DNA from 2 places in the Streptomyces sp. NPDC056479 genome. Region 2 is predicted to be linked to the other one. Evidence: riboswitches for the same ligand, from Rfam matches in the RefSeq annotation. Region 2 holds a riboswitch; the other holds the start of a gene.
What was found. A riboswitch is a leader RNA that binds a small molecule or an ion and turns the genes downstream of it on or off. The one in region 2 is predicted to bind S-adenosylmethionine.
Positions count from the first base shown of each region.

Region 1: linked by a shared signal. The riboswitch ahead of thrC (threonine synthase) and the one ahead of ACFQ6S_RS31320 (aminotransferase class V-fold PLP-dependent enzyme) in region 2 are both predicted to bind S-adenosylmethionine.

Region 1 is NZ_JBHTRZ010000006.1:472,080-479,543, reverse strand. It holds gene ACFQ6S_RS25610 (ABC transporter substrate-binding protein) at 87-1,322, shown strand; gene ACFQ6S_RS25605 (DUF3263 domain-containing protein) at 1,372-1,623, shown strand; gene otsB (trehalose-phosphatase) at 1,686-2,546, shown strand; gene ACFQ6S_RS25595 (trehalose-6-phosphate synthase) at 2,525-3,958, opposite strand; gene ACFQ6S_RS25590 (glucosyl-3-phosphoglycerate synthase) at 4,054-4,998, opposite strand; SAM riboswitch class I at 5,172-5,341, shown strand; gene thrC (threonine synthase) at 5,360-6,646, shown strand; gene ACFQ6S_RS25580 (ubiquitin-like small modifier protein 1) at 6,693-6,968, shown strand; gene ACFQ6S_RS25575 (cold-shock protein) at 7,421-7,464, shown strand, end outside.
Region 2 is NZ_JBHTRZ010000008.1:500,598-508,061, reverse strand. It holds gene ACFQ6S_RS31340 (c-type cytochrome) at 1-43, shown strand, start outside; gene ACFQ6S_RS31335 (Rieske 2Fe-2S domain-containing protein) at 40-1,089, shown strand; gene ACFQ6S_RS31330 (cytochrome bc complex cytochrome b subunit) at 1,086-2,723, shown strand; gene trpD (anthranilate phosphoribosyltransferase) at 2,859-3,923, shown strand; SAM riboswitch class IV at 3,995-4,111, shown strand; gene ACFQ6S_RS31320 (aminotransferase class V-fold PLP-dependent enzyme) at 4,256-5,638, shown strand; partial or broken gene ACFQ6S_RS31315 (glycerate kinase) at 5,593-6,132, opposite strand; gene ACFQ6S_RS31310 (Lrp/AsnC ligand binding domain-containing protein) at 6,167-6,448, opposite strand; gene ACFQ6S_RS31305 (rhomboid family intramembrane serine protease) at 6,445-7,212, opposite strand; gene ACFQ6S_RS31300 (hypothetical protein) at 7,376-7,464, shown strand, end outside.

The DNA.
Region 1 (7,464 bases), on a different contig from region 2:
TTTCGAAAATTTCGAACATGGGCGTGGGGCGGGTTTGCGTGCAGCGGCGTAGTCGTAGTCGTAGGCGTACGGGAGCGATCGCGGCGGTGTCCGCACTGGGCCTGACGGCGGCCCTGGGCGGCTGCGGGCTGACCGGTGACTCGGACGAGGTGACGCTGAAGCTGGTCGCCGCGGACTACGGAGACAGCGAGTCCAACGGCTCCCAGAAGTACTGGGACAAGCTCGTCACGGCGTACGAGGCCGAGCACCCGGGTGTGACGGTCGACGTCACGGTGTACTCCTGGAACGACGTCGACGCCGAGGTCAAGAAGATGGTCGACGCCGGTGAGGCGCCGGACATGGCGCAGATCGGCGCGTACGCCGACTACGCCGCGAAGGGTCTGCTCTACCAGGCCGACGAACTGCTCTCCATCCCCGTCCAGGCCGACTTCGTCGGGCAGTTCGCGGACGCGGGTCAGGTGAACGGGGTGCAGTACGGCATACCGTTCGCCTCCTCGACGCGCCTGCTCTTCTACAACAAGACGCTCTTCGAGAAGGCCGGTGTCACCGCGCCGACGACCTGGAAGGAACTGGCCGCCGACGCCGAGGCGCTGAAGGCGGACGGCGTGAAATACCCGTACGCGCTGCCGCTCGGGCCCGAAGAGGCGCAGGCCGAGACGATGCAGTGGCTGCTGAGCGGCGGGGGCGGATACACCGACACCGACCTCGGCACGTACAGCATCGACTCCTCGGAGAACGTCACCACCTTCAACTGGCTCAAGAACGACCTGGTCGGCAAGGGGCTGACGGGCCCGGTGGCGCCGGGCGAGCTCAACCGGGCCGAGGCGTTCTCCGCGTTCGCGGCGGGGGACGTGGGCATGCTCAACGGCCATCCGTCCCTGATGCAGATGGCCGGGAAGAAGGGCGTGAAGTACGGCATGGTGCCGATGCCCGGGGTGGACGGCCCGAGCAAGGTCTCCATGGGCGTGGCGGACTGGATGATGGCGTTCAAGGAGAACGGCCATGCGGACCAGGTGGGCGATTTCCTCGACTTCGTCTACGACAAGGAGAACGTCCTGGACTTCTCCCGGGAGTACGACCTGCTTCCCGTCACGAACTCCGCGTCCAGGGTGATGACCGGGGCCGGGCAGGATGCCGACCTCAAGCCGTTCCTGGAGGAGCTTCCGCTCTCCGAGCTGTACCCGGTCGGGCGGACGTCCTGGGCCGCGGTGAGTGCGGACGTCAAGCAGCGGATCGGTAAGGCCGTGTCCTCCGGGGGCAGCCCGGCGGCGATTCTGGGGCAGCTGCAGTCGACGGCCACGCGGGCGGAGAGCGCGGAGTAGCCGGTCGCCGGTGGTCCGGTTGTCGGTGGTGGGGGTTACGGTGCGAGCCATGACCCAGGACCCGCCCGACCCCACCGCCGCGCTCGCCGACCGCGAGCGGGCCATCCTCGCTCTGGAGCGCCGGGGCTTTGCGGGCCCCGGCGCCAAGGAGCGGGCGATACGCGAGGAGCTCGGCCTGGCCCCCGTCCGCTACTACCAGCTGCTGAACGCCCTGCTGGACGACCCGAGGGCACTGGCCGACGACCCCGTGACGGTGAATCGGCTGCGACGGGTGCGGGAGACCCGGCGGGGGGAGCGCTGACGGAGGGCTGGAACCCTCCGTGCCGCGCGGTTCATTCGGGCCCCGCTGGATAGGGTCGACGTATGGCCAGTCACAAGGATCTGACCGACCCCGCGGACGCTCTGCCCACCCCTTCGACCGGACCCGGCCGCGACGGACTCGCCGCCATCCTCGCGCGCCCCGCCCGTGCCCTGATCGCGCTGGACTTCGACGGGACGCTCGCCCCGATCGTGCCGGACCCGGAGAAGGCACGGGCGCACCCCGACGCCCTGCCCGCGCTCGCGGCACTCGCCCCGAAGGTCGCCGCCGTCGCGGTGGTCACCGGCCGCCCGGCCGACGTCGCCGTGCGGTACGGCGGATTCGCCGGGGTCCCGGGCCTGGAGCACCTCGTCGTGCTCGGGCACTACGGCGCCGAGCGCTGGGACGCCGTCAGCGGTGAGGTCACCGCACCCGACCCCCACCCCGGCGTGGCCGCCGTCCGGGCCGCACTGCCCGGGCTGCTCGACGGGCACGGCACCTGGACCGAGGACAAGGGCCACGCCATCGCCGTGCACACACGACGCGGGAAAGACCCGCAAGGCACCTTCGACGCCCTCCGCGAACCCCTCACCGACCTCGCCGCCCGCAACGGCCTGATCGTCGAACCCGGCCGTATGGTCCTCGAACTCCGCCCGCCGGGCATGGACAAGGGCGTGGCGCTCCGCGAATACGTCCGGGAACTCGGCGCCGAGTCCGTCCTCTACGCCGGCGACGACCTCGGCGACCTCCCCGCCTACGCCGCCGTCGACCGACTCCGCTCCGACGGCACCCCGGGTCTGCTGGTGTGCAGCGGCAGCGAGGAGGTCACCGAGCTGTCGAAGCAGGCGGACATCGTGGTCGACGGCCCGGAGGGTGTCGTACGGCTGCTGCGAGGGCTCGCGGCTCAGGCCGCCGGGCCGGGCTGACCCGGCGTCCCCTCCTCCAGGGCACGCAACTGGTCCAGGAACCACTGCGCCGGCGGCAGCGCGGTCGCTGCCGCCGCCAGCCGCTTCGACCGCTCCGCCCGCTCCTCCGGCCGCATGGTCAACGCCTCGTGCAGCGCCCGAGCGGTGTCGATCACGTCGTAAGGATTGACGGCGTACGCGTCCTCGCCGAGTTCCTCGAAGGCCCCCGCCTCCCGGGACAGCACCAGCGCGCAGCCCTCGTCGGAGACGACCGGCACCTCCTTCGCGACCAGGTTCATGCCGTCCCGGATGGGGTTGACCAGCGCCACGTCCGCCAGCCGGTACGCGGCCAGCGAGCGGGCGAAGTCGTCCTTGACGTGGAGCACGATCGGGGTCCAACCCGGCGTCCCGTACCGGGAGTTGATCTCCTCCGCCAGCCGCTGGACCTCGGCCGTGTAGGCGCGGTACACCGCCAGGTCCTGCCGCGAGGGGTAGGCGAAGGCCACGTGCACCACCCGCTCGCGCCACTCGGGGTGGTCGTCGAGCAGCTGCCGGTACGCCAGCAGGCCGCGCACGATGTTCTTGGACAGCTCGGTCCGGTCGACCCGCACGATCGTCCTGCGGGCCGCCCCGTCCGCGGTCGTGCCGATCTCGCGGCGCAGCACGGCCATCCGCTCGGCGACATCCGTCTCGTGCGAACGCGCCCGCAGGAAGTCCGCGTCCGCCCCCAGCCCGTGCACCCCGACCCGGGTGCCCCCGAGCCCGCCGGCGATGTCCGCGCAGCACGCCTCGAACGCGTCCGCCCAGCGCCGGGTGAGGAACCCCAGCCGATCCGCGCCGAGCATCCCGCGCAGCACCTGGCCCGCGATGTCGCCGGGCAGCATCCGGAAGTACTCGGGCGGCGCCCACGGCGTGTGCGAGAAGTGACCGATCCGCAGGTCAGGGCGCAGCTCGCGCAGCATCCCCGGCACCAGCGTCAGGTGATAGTCCTGCACCAACACCGCCGCCCCCGGCCCCGCCCGCCCGGCCAGCGCCTCGGCGAAGGCGCGGTTGTAGGTCTCGTACGAGGCCCACTGGCGCCGGAACTCCGCGTCGAAGACCGGCTCCAGCGGTGTCTGGTACAGCATGTGGTGGACGAACCACAGGACCGAGTTCGCGATGCCGTTGTACGCGTCGGCGTGCACGCCGGCCGGGATGTCCAGCATCAGCACGCCGTCCTCGCCGACCCCGCGCCGCACCGCCTCCCGGTCCCCGTCGGACAGCGCCGAGCACACCCACAGGGCGCCCGCCTCCGGCCCGATCGCCGACAGCCCGGAGACGACTCCGCCGCCGCCCCTCTTGGAGTGCAGCGAGCCGTCGTCGCGCACCTCGTACGAGACCGGGCCGCGGTTCGACGCGACGAGCACCTTGGCAGCACCCTGAGTGGAAGCCATACGCCTCAACCTAGCCCGGCCCGGAAACGCTCAAACGTACGGTTCCGCTCAGTGGGCGGCACTTGTACCCCCTGTATACGGCCGGTTTCCGGCGTTTACGCGACCTTCCGCGTCGCATACTCGGCGATCTCCACCATCGGCGGCCGTTCCTCCGTGTCCACGGAGTACGTACGTGGCTCGAACCCGTCCTCGCCGCGCTCGAACTGGGTCAGCGAAGGCCGGACCAGATGCCCGCGGGCCAGCCTCAGCTGGGCCGTGCGGTAGATCGCGGCGGACATCCGGCCCAGGGCCTGTCCGTCCTGGTGGCGGTGCTTGCGCACCCCCACGTCCACCTGGGCCAGCGCGTCCAGGCCCACCAGATGCAGGGCGTCGACCAGCATGCCCAGCTCGACGCCGTATCCGACGGGGAACGGCAGCTGCTCCAGCAGCGACCTGCGTGCCGCGTACTCGCCGCCCAGCGGCTGCACGAAACCGGCGAGCTGCGGCCAGTGCATGTTCAGCAGCGGGCGCGCCATGAGCTCGGTCACCCGGCCGCCCTGTCCGGCCGCCGAGCCGAGCGGGCGGTCGTACATCGCCTTGACCAGATCCACGCCGGGGTCGGTGAGCAGCGGGCCGACGATGCCCGAGACGAAGTCGGAGGAGAACTCCCTGAGGTCGGCGTCGATGAAGCAGACGATGTCCCCGCTCGTCACGAGCAGGGAGCGCCAGAGCACCTCGCCCTTGCCGGGGACGGCCGGGAGGTGCGGGAGGATCTCGTCCCGGTGCACCACCCGAGCGCCCGCCGCGGCGGCCACCTCGGAGGTGCGGTCGGTGGATCCCGAGTCGACGACGACGATCTCGTCGACCAGCGGAACCTGCCGGACCAGGTCATGGGCGATGATCGCGACGATGTCGCCGACCGTCTCCTCCTCGTTGAGTGCGGGCAGCACCACGGAGACCGACTGACCCGTACGCTGCTTGGCGGCCAGGATCTGGTGCAGCGGGCGATCGGCAACGGACCAGGAGCGGCTGTTCAGCCAGCGGTCGACTTCTTCCAGCACGGTCGGCGGCTCCTCACTGTCGGGATGCGTGCCCGTCGCGTCAGCGGCAGAATCATCGCAGTCATCTCGCGGTTCGGACGGCTCTCTCAACTGTCCTGGCGTTCGGTTACAGTCTTGAACAACGCGGATGACCATCGCATGTCCGAGGTCGACCGTCGTCCACAACCGAATACCGCTCATCCAGAGGGGCAGAGGGATACGGCCCGATGAAGCCCCGGCAACCCTCCAGTCGGTTCTCGTAGATCAGCGTCGATCGTCACCGTTGATCGTCTCCGCGAGGCTCCCGGCTAGGGAAGGTGCCAAATCCGTCTCACGACGAGATGCGTCGTGAGGAAGATGAGGAGAAAGGGCCTCGCCTCACATGGCTGTGCAGACTGTTGCAAGCACCACCGACTCCACCGTAGACCTCGGTCCCGCCGCGGCGCTGTCCTGCCGCGAGTGCGGTCACCGGGTCCCTCTCGGCCCGGTCTTCGCGTGCGAGGAGTGTTTCGGCCCGCTGGAGATCGCGTACGACTTCTCGGCCTATGACGCCGAGGAGCTCCGCAAGCGGATCGAAGCGGGCCCCGCGAACATCTGGCGCTATGCGCCCCTGCTGCCCGTCCCGGCCGACGTGGCGACCAAGCCGAACATCAACCCCGGGTGGACCAAGCTCGTCCAGGCCGACAACCTCGGAGCCGAGCTCGGCGTCGACGCCGGCAAGCTGTTCGTCAAGGACGACTCCGGCAACCCGACGCACTCCTTCAAGGACCGCGTGGTCGCTCAGGCCATCGAGGCCGCGCGCGCCTTCAACTTCACCACCCTCTCCTGCTCATCCACCGGCAACCTCGCCGGTGCGGTGGGCGCCGCCGCGGCCCGCGCCGGCTTCCGGTCCTGTGTGTTCATCCCGCACGACCTCGAGCAGGGCAAGGTCGTCATGGCCGCGGTCTACGGCGGCGAGCTCGTCGGCATCGAGGGCAACTACGACGACGTGAACCGTTTCTGCTCCGAGCTGATCGGCGACCCGGCCGGCGAGGGCTGGGGCTTCGTCAACGTCAACCTGCGGCCGTACTACGCCGAGGGCTCCAAGACCCTGGCGTACGAGATCTGCGAGCAGCTCGGCTGGCAGCTCCCCGACCAGCTGGTCGTGCCGATCGCCTCGGGCTCGCAGCTCACGAAGATCGACAAGGGGCTCCAGGAGCTGATCAAGCTCGGGCTCGTCGAGGACAAGCCGTACAAGATCTTCGGTGCGCAGGCCGAGGGCTGCTCGCCGGTGTCGACGGCGTTCAAGGCCGGCCACGACGTGGTCCGCCCCCAGAAGCCGAACACCATCGCCAAGTCGCTGGCGATCGGCAACCCGGCCGACGGTCCGTACGTCCTGGACATCGCCCGCCGCACGGGTGGTTTCGTGGAGGACGTGACGGACGAGCAGGTCGTCGACGCGATTCGGCTGCTCGCCCGGACCGAGGGGATCTTCGCGGAGACCGCCGGTGGAGTGACCGTGGGTGTGACGCAGAAGCTGATCGAGAACGGTGTGCTGGACCCGAGTCTCACGACCGTCGTGCTCAACACCGGCGATGGGCTGAAGACGTTGGACGCGGTGGCCGGTACGGGGCTGACTGCGACGATTCGTCCCAACCTGGACTCGTTCCGCGAGGCCGGTCTCGTCTGAGACGCCTGTCCCACCGAACCTGCACACTGACCGGAGGTCACACCGTATGAGCGTCAACGTCCGCATCCCCACCATCCTGCGCACCTACACGGGTGGCCAGGCCGAGGTCGCCGCCGAAGGCGCCACCCTCGGCGAGGTCATCGCCGACCTGGAGAAGAACCACACCGGGATCGCCGCCCGGGTTCTCGACGACCAGGGCAAGCTGCGTCGGTTCGTCAATGTGTACGTCAATGACGACGACGTGCGTTTCGAGCAGGGGCTGGAGACGGCCACTCCCGACGGTGCGGGCGTTTCCATCATCCCGGCCGTCGCCGGCGGCTGACCGAGGCTGACCGAATGACCGATCATTACCTTCGGTAACTCAGGTTACTGAGAGTTCATCGAATTGCCCCCTCCGTGAGAGAAGCGGAGGGGGCAATTCTGTGTGGTTGAGCGAGGTACAGTTGGGGAACGTGCCGCCGATCTCCGAGTCGGTTGCCCTTGATTTCTGCCGTAAGCCCGACAAGAAGTAGCCAAAGTGTGCGGGTTTTTTGCGGCTTTTGTTCCGTATGCCGGGTCCGACTTGACCTGAAGTCAGCGGAATTGTCCCCACATTCCCGACCGGTCGTGCCCGGATTTCTCGTCCGATTGACCTGTTGCAGACGGCAGTTGGGCAGATACATTCAGCCGCGGTCGACGCGTTCCGGCGCACGCCCCCGACCGATGGGGGGTGAGGTCTGACCCGGATCCGCGAAGTGTGGATCTGTGCAAGGGCCAGTAATAGGGGAGTTAGGCATGGCTCAGGGCACCGTCAAGTGGTTCAACGCGGAGAAGGGGTA
Region 2 (7,464 bases):
CATCTGGGTCGCCGCTCGGACCGCAAAGGCCAAGAAGTCATGAGTAGCCAAGACATTCCAGAAGAGAACCTGCCCGCTGAGCAGGACGCCCGCGTAGCGGTCGCCGACGAGAAGCACCCCTTCGCGGACCCCGGCCTGCCGCCCCACGAGCACCGGGTCCAGGACATCGACGAGCGGGCCGCCCGGCGGTCCGAGCGCACGGTGGCCATGCTGTTCACCCTGTCGATGCTGGCCACCGTCGGCTTCATCGCCTCGTACGTCGCGATCCCGCACGACAAGTCGATCTTCGTCTTCCCGATCGGTCACCTCAACGCGCTGAACTTCGCGCTGGGTCTGACCCTCGGCGCGGCGCTGTTCTGCATCGGCGCGGGCGCGGTCCACTGGGCCCGCACCCTGATGTCCGACGCGGAGGTCGCGGACGACCGGCACGCGATCGCGGCGGAGCCCGAGGTCAAGGCCAAGGTCATGGCCGACTTCAAGCAGGGCGCCAAGGAGTCCGCGCTGGGTCGCCGCAAGCTGATCCGCAACACGATGTTCGGCGCGCTGGCCCTGTTCCCGCTCTCCGGCGTCGTCCTGCTGCGTGACCTCGGCCCGCTGCCCGGGACCAAGCTGCGCCACACGCTGTGGTCCAAGGGCAAGCTGCTCGTCAACATGAACACCAACGAGCCGCTGCGTCCCTCGGACGTCGCGGTCGGCTCCCTCACCTTCGCCAAGCCGGAGGGCCTCGAGGAGCACGACCACGACTTCCAGAACGAGATCGCCAAGGCCGCCCTGATGATCGTCCGGCTCCAGCCCGACGACATCAAGGACAAGCAAGAGCTCGACTGGTCCTACCAGGGCATCGTCGCGTACTCGAAGATCTGCACCCACGTCGGTTGCCCGATCTCCCTGTACGAGCAGCAGACGCACCACGTGCTCTGCCCCTGCCACCAGTCCACCTTCGACCTCGCCGACGGTGCCCGAGTGATCTTCGGCCCGGCCGGGCACGCCCTGCCGCAGCTGCGCATCGGCGTGAACGACGAGGGCTACCTCGAGGCGCTCGGCGACTTCGATGAGCCCGTCGGTCCTGCATTCTGGGAGCGCGGATGAGCACCACTGAGACCACCGAGTCCCGCTCGCGCGGGAAGGCACCGGCCGGCGAGCGCGTCGCCGACTGGGCGGACGGCCGGCTGGGGATCTACTCCCTGGCCAAGACCAACATGCGCAAGATCTTCCCCGACCACTGGTCGTTCATGTTGGGTGAGGTCTGCCTCTACAGCTTCATCATCATCATCCTCACGGGTGTGTATCTGACGCTGTTCTTCCACCCGTCGATGAACGAGGTGGAGTACCACGGCAGCTACGTCCCGCTGCAGGGACAGCTGATGTCGGAGGCGTTCAGCTCGACGCTGCACATCTCCTTCGACGTGCGCGGCGGTCTGCTCGTCCGGCAGATCCACCACTGGGCGGCGCTGATCTTCCTCGCCGGCATGTTCGTGCACATGATGCGTGTGTTCTTCACGGGCGCGTTCCGCAAGCCGCGTGAGATCAACTGGCTGTTCGGCTTCCTGCTGTTCGTCCTGGGCATGTTCACCGGGTTCACCGGCTACTCGCTCCCGGACGACCTGCTCTCCGGCACCGGTGTCCGCTTCACCGAGGGCGCGATCCTGTCCATGCCGATCGTCGGCACGTACATCTCGTTCTTCCTCTTCGGCGGCGAGTTCCCGGGCGTCGACTTCGTGGCCCGCTTCTACTCGATCCACATCCTGCTGCTGCCGGGCATCATGCTCGGCCTGGTGGTCGGCCACCTGATCCTGGTCTTCTACCACAAGCACACGCAGTTCGCGGGCCCCGGAAAGACCAACAAGAACGTCGTCGGCATGCCGCTGCTGCCGGTCTACATGGCCAAGGCCGGAGGCTTCTTCTTCCTGGTCTTCGGTGTCATCGCGGTGATCGCGGCGATCGCGCAGATCAACCCGATCTGGGCCATGGGCCCCTACCGGCCGGACCAGGTGTCCACGGGCGCCCAGCCCGACTGGTACATGGGCTTCGCCGAGGGTCTGGTCCGGTACATGCCGGGCTGGGAGGTCAACTTCTGGGGTCACACGCTCGTCCTGGGCGTGTTCATCCCGCTGGTGCTCTTCGGCCTGGTGCTGATGGCGATCGCGGTCTACCCGTTCATCGAGTCCTGGGTCACCGGCGACAAGCGCGAGCACCACATCCTGGACCGCCCGCGCAACGCCCCGACGCGTACCGCGTTCGGCGTCGCCTGGGTCACGGTGTACATGATCGGCCTGGTCGGCGGTGGCAACGACCTGTGGGCCACCCACTTCCACCTGTCGATCAACGCGGTCACCTGGTTCGTCCGGATCGGGTTCTTCGCCGGACCGGTCATCGCGTTCATCGTCACCAAGCGGATCTGCCTCGGCCTGCAGCGCCGGGACAAGGACAAGGTGCTGCACGGCCGTGAGTCCGGCATCATCAAGCGCCTGCCGCACGGTGAGTTCATCGAGGTCCACGAGCCGCTCAGCCAGGACGCGCTGTACACGCTCACCGCGCACGAGCAGTACCAGCCGGCCGAGATCGGCCCGACGGTCGACGAGAACGGCGTCGAGCGCAAGGTGAAGGGCTCCGAGAAGCTGCGCGCCAAGCTCAGCAAGTCGTACTTCAGCGAGGACGGCCAGATCCCCAAGCCGACCGTCGAGGAGTACAAGGAGATCACGAGCGGCCACGGCCACCACTGATCGCCTGCCACGCCACGGTTGAGGGCCCCGTCCGTTGTACGGACGGGGCCCTTCGCCGTGCCCCGCGGCTGGATAGGGTGGACCTCGTTGAGACTCATGTCCCGCAGTGCGGGACATCTGACCCTGGAGCGGCTTATGAGCGCTGTGACCCCCGCCGGAGGCGACACCGCGGCGGCCCGCTCCTGGCCCCTGCTGCTGAACGGTCTGCTGAACGGCTCCGACCTGGCCGCCGACGACACCGCGTGGGCGATGGACCTGATCATGCGCGGCGAGGCGACGGACGCGCAGATCGCCGGCTTCGTCGTGGCACTGCGCGCCAAGGGCGAGACGGTTCAGGAGATCACCGGGCTCGTCCGGACGATGTACGAGCACGCGAACGTGATCGAGGTGCCGGGGCGGACCGTCGACATCGTCGGCACCGGCGGCGACGGCGCGAAGACCGTCAACATCTCCACCATGTCGGCGATCGTCATCGCCGGCACGGGCGCGAAGGTCGTCAAGCACGGCAACCGGGCGGCCTCGTCGGCGTCGGGTGCCTCGGACGTGCTGGAGAAGCTCGGCGTCAATCTGGAACTGCCGGTCGGGCGGGTGGCCGAGGTCGCCGAGCAGGCCGGGATCACCTTCTGCTTCGCGGTGAAGTTCCATCCGTCGCTGCGGCATGTGGCCGCGGCCCGCGGCCAGTTGGGCATCCGGACGACCTTCAACGTGCTCGGTCCGCTGACCAACCCGGCGAAGGTGAAGGCGCAGGCGGTCGGCGTGGCGGACCCGCGCATGGCACCGATCGTCGCGGGCGTCTTCGCCGAGCGCGGCAACTCCTCGCTGGTGTTCCGCGGTGACGACGGCCTCGACGAGCTCACCACCACGGCCACCTCCCGGGTGTGGGTCGTACGCGACGGCAAGGTGACCGAGGAGACCTTCGACCCGCGCGACGTCGGCATCGAACTGGTGCCGGTGGAGGCGCTGCGCGGTGCCGACGCGTCCTACAACGCCGAGGTCGCCCGGCGCCTGCTGGATGGCGAGACGGGGCCGGTGCGGGACGCCGTACTGCTGAACGCGGCGGCGGCGCTGGTGGCGCTGGAGCCGGGCGACGGGCCGCTGACGGAACAGATCCGCGCCGGCATGGCGAAGGCGGCGGAGGCGATCGATTCGGGAGCGGCGAAGCGGACGCTCGACCGCTGGGTCGCCGCGAGCAACAGCTAGGCAGTGAGGTCGTCCCGCGATCCGGACACGGGTTGCGGGACGACGATCATTTCACGTACGTTCCTGTACCAGGTCATGAGTGACAGTCATGAGGCCCCGGCCGACTGTCCGGCAACCCTCCGTCCGTGGCGGGGTGCCCCGGGTGAAGACCAGGCCGTAGGCAGCGAGGTCTACGGCAAGCGCGGGCCCCTCTCGAAACCAGGGGTCCTGGTCGTTCGAGGGAGTCTTCCGTGAGCAAGCGAATGCGATAGGGCCGCTGAGCCCCGCCTCCGCACACCCTTTTTCTCTTCTCCGCATGCCCTCAACTCGCATGCCGCTCACGGGAGTTCGCCATGTCTGTCTCCACCGCTGCCACCGTTCAGTCCGTTTGTGCCCCGCTGCCCGTTCTGGGCCGTGATGTCACCGTCCCGCTCGTCACGGGCGGCGAGGTCAGCTATGCCGCGCTCGACTACGCCGCCAGCGCCCCCGCCCTCCAGCGCGTCTGGGACGACGTCGCCGCCTACGCGCCGTACTACGGCAGCGTCCACCGCGGTGCCGGGTACCTCTCGCAGCTCTCCACCGACCTGTTCGAGAACGCCCGCAGGACCGTCGTCGAGTTCCTGGACTGCCGAGCCGACGACCAGCTGGTCTTCACCCGGTCCACCACCGACTCGCTCAACCTCCTGGCCGCCGCCCTTCCCGCCGACTGCCAGGTCTTCGTCTTCGAGACCGAGCACCACGCCTCCCTGCTGCCCTGGCGGGACGCCCGTGTCACCTACCTCAACGCGCCCCGCACCCCCCGCCAGGCCGTCGAGACCCTGGAGCGCGCCCTCGCCGACCGTACTGTGTCGATTGAAGGGGGCCACGGCCCGGCCCTGGTCTGTGTCACCGGCGCCTCGAACGTCACCGGCGAGCTGTGGCCCGTGCGGGAGCTGGCGGCCGCCGCCCACGCCCACGGCGCCCGGATCGTGCTCGACGCCGCCCAGCTCGCCCCGCACCACCCGGTGAGCGTCCGTGATCTGGACGTCGACTGGATCGCCTTCTCCGGGCACAAGCTGTACGCCCCCTTCGGCTCCGGCGTCCTCGCCGGCCGCGCCGACTGGCTGCGCGAGGCCGAGCCGTACCTCGCGGGCGGCGGCGCCAGCCGCAAGGTCACCCGGCGTGCGGACGGGGGAGTGGACGTCGACTGGCACGAGAGCGCCGCCCGTCACGAGGCCGGCTCCCCGAACGTCATCGGCGCCTACTCCATCGCCTCCGCCTGCAAGGCCCTCACCGAGGCCGGCTTCGACACACTCGTCGCCCGTGAGCAGCACCTGATCGAGAAGGTGCGTGCGGGCCTCGCCGAGGTTCCCGAGGTCCGGGTCCTCTCGCTCTTCGGCGACGACGCCCCCCGCGTCGGCGTCATCTCCTTCGTCGTCGAGGGCTGGAACAGCTCCCACTTCGCCGCCGCCCTCTCCGCCGAGTACGGCATCGGGGTGCGGGACGGGCTGTTCTGCGCCCACCCGCTGGTGCGGACGCTGCTGGGCAGCGACCCGCAGGCCCAGGGCGAGTGCGGTGCGCCCGAGGCCGCTCCGGGCGAGAAGTCCCTCAACGCGATCCGGGTGAGCTTCGGGGCCGGTACGCCCGACGAGCACGTCGAGCGGTTCGTGAACGCCGTGAGGGAGCTCGTCACGGACGGCGCCCGCTGGAACTACCGCACCGAGGACGGCCGTTGCGTCCCGGACACCTCCGCGTGAGCCGGTAGCCGGGCGCCCAGCAGGATCATCCGCAGGGCGCGTTCGGTCGCGTCCGTGAGGAGTTCGGAGGCCCGCACCAGGGCCTCCGCCAGGGCCATCGGCGCCGGCAGGATGCCGCTGAACGCGTCGACCCCGGGCACCTCGTGCGCGCCCTCGCCCAGCGTGCCCGCCAGCACGAGCACCGGGCGGCCGTACAGCTTGGCCCGGCGGGCCACCTCGGCCGGGACCTTGCCCTTGGGCGTCTGGTGGTCCAGGGCGCCTTCGGCGGTGACGACCAGGTCGGCGCGGGCGAGGCGGGTGTCGAGGTCGAGGTGGTCCAGGAGGACGTCGAAGCGGGGGAGGAGGCGGGCGCCCAGGGCGGCGAGGCCCGCGCCCAGACCGCCGGAGGCTCCGGTGCCGGGGCCGAGGTGCAAGACGGTGCCCGCAGCGCCGAGGTCGCGGGTGAGGACGTCCGCCCAGTTCTCCAGGCCGGCCGACAGATGCTCGACCTGTGCGCTCTTCATCCGAGTGAGCGTGAGCGCGGGACCCTCAGCTGTCCAGGCCGATGGCGAAAGCGGCCTCGATGTCGTGCTGGGAGTACGTACGGAACGCCACGTGCGTGTCCGTCCCCTCGACGCCGGGGATCTTGCTGATCCGCCCGGGGATGACCTCGGCCAGGTCCTCGTGCTCCTTCACCCGCACCATCGCGATCAGGTCGTAGGTGCCGGTGACGGAGAAGACCTCGGTCACGCTCTCCAGCGAAGCGATCCGCTCCGCGATCTCGGGGATCCGGTCCACGCTGGTCTTGATCAGGACGATCGCGGTGATCACGGCTGGTTCTCTCCCTCGGGGGCCGGAGCTGGGGCGGCCTTCACTCTAGTCGGCCGCCCGAACCGGGCCCACGCGTAGCCGAAGCCCAGCCCGAAGCCCACCAGATGCGCCAGATACGCCACCCCCGGGCCCTGGGCCGCCCGACCCGCGGCCACCCACTGGAGGGCCACCCAGAAGGGCAGTACCACCCAGGCAGGGAAGCGCAGCGGCAGGAACAGCAGGAACGGCAGCAGGCTTGTCACCCGCGCTCCGGGGAAGAGGAACAGGAGAGCGCCGAGGACGGCCGAGATCGCGCCCGACGCGCCGACCAGGGACTGGGTGGAGTCGTCGTTGGCGGCGGCATAGCCCAGCAGGGCCAGATAGCCGCAGCCCAGGTAGAAGAGAGTGAACTGGATGCGGCCCATCCGTTCCTCGGTCATCACGCCGAACACAAAGAGGAAGAGCATGTTGCCGAGCAGGTGCACCCAGCTGCCGTGCACGAAGAGGGCCGTCGCGGGAGTGAGGGCGGCCCGGGGCGAGCCCTCGAACAGCTCCGCGGGCACCACGCCCCAGTGGTGGAAGTAGGCCCGCTGCGCCGTCAGCAGTCCCTCGCCCGAGCCGTACACCGGATTGAGCCCCGCCGCCGGTCCCACCAGGAACAACAGGCAGCACAGGGCGATCAGCCCGTAGGTCACCGGCGCGGAGGAGCCGAAGGCGGAACGGACCGATCGGCCCGCCCTGCCGAACCGAGCTCCGAAACGCGCCACGCTCCAGTTGCCGATCATGAATACAGAGCATGACGTAACGGGACGCAGCCGCACAGAGCGCCTCGCCGCCTGGTACGGACGGGCGACGAGTACCCGCCAGGCCGTAGGGTTACGAGCCACACGCACCGAGCACGACGCGTCACGGACAATAGAAGGCCTGGAAGAAAAGAGCGCAGTCACGATGACGGTTCCCCTGCCGACCGCCACGACGCGGTGGCGCTGCACCCTCTGCGGCAACCTCACGCGTTTCGACGTGACGCGCTCGTCCAA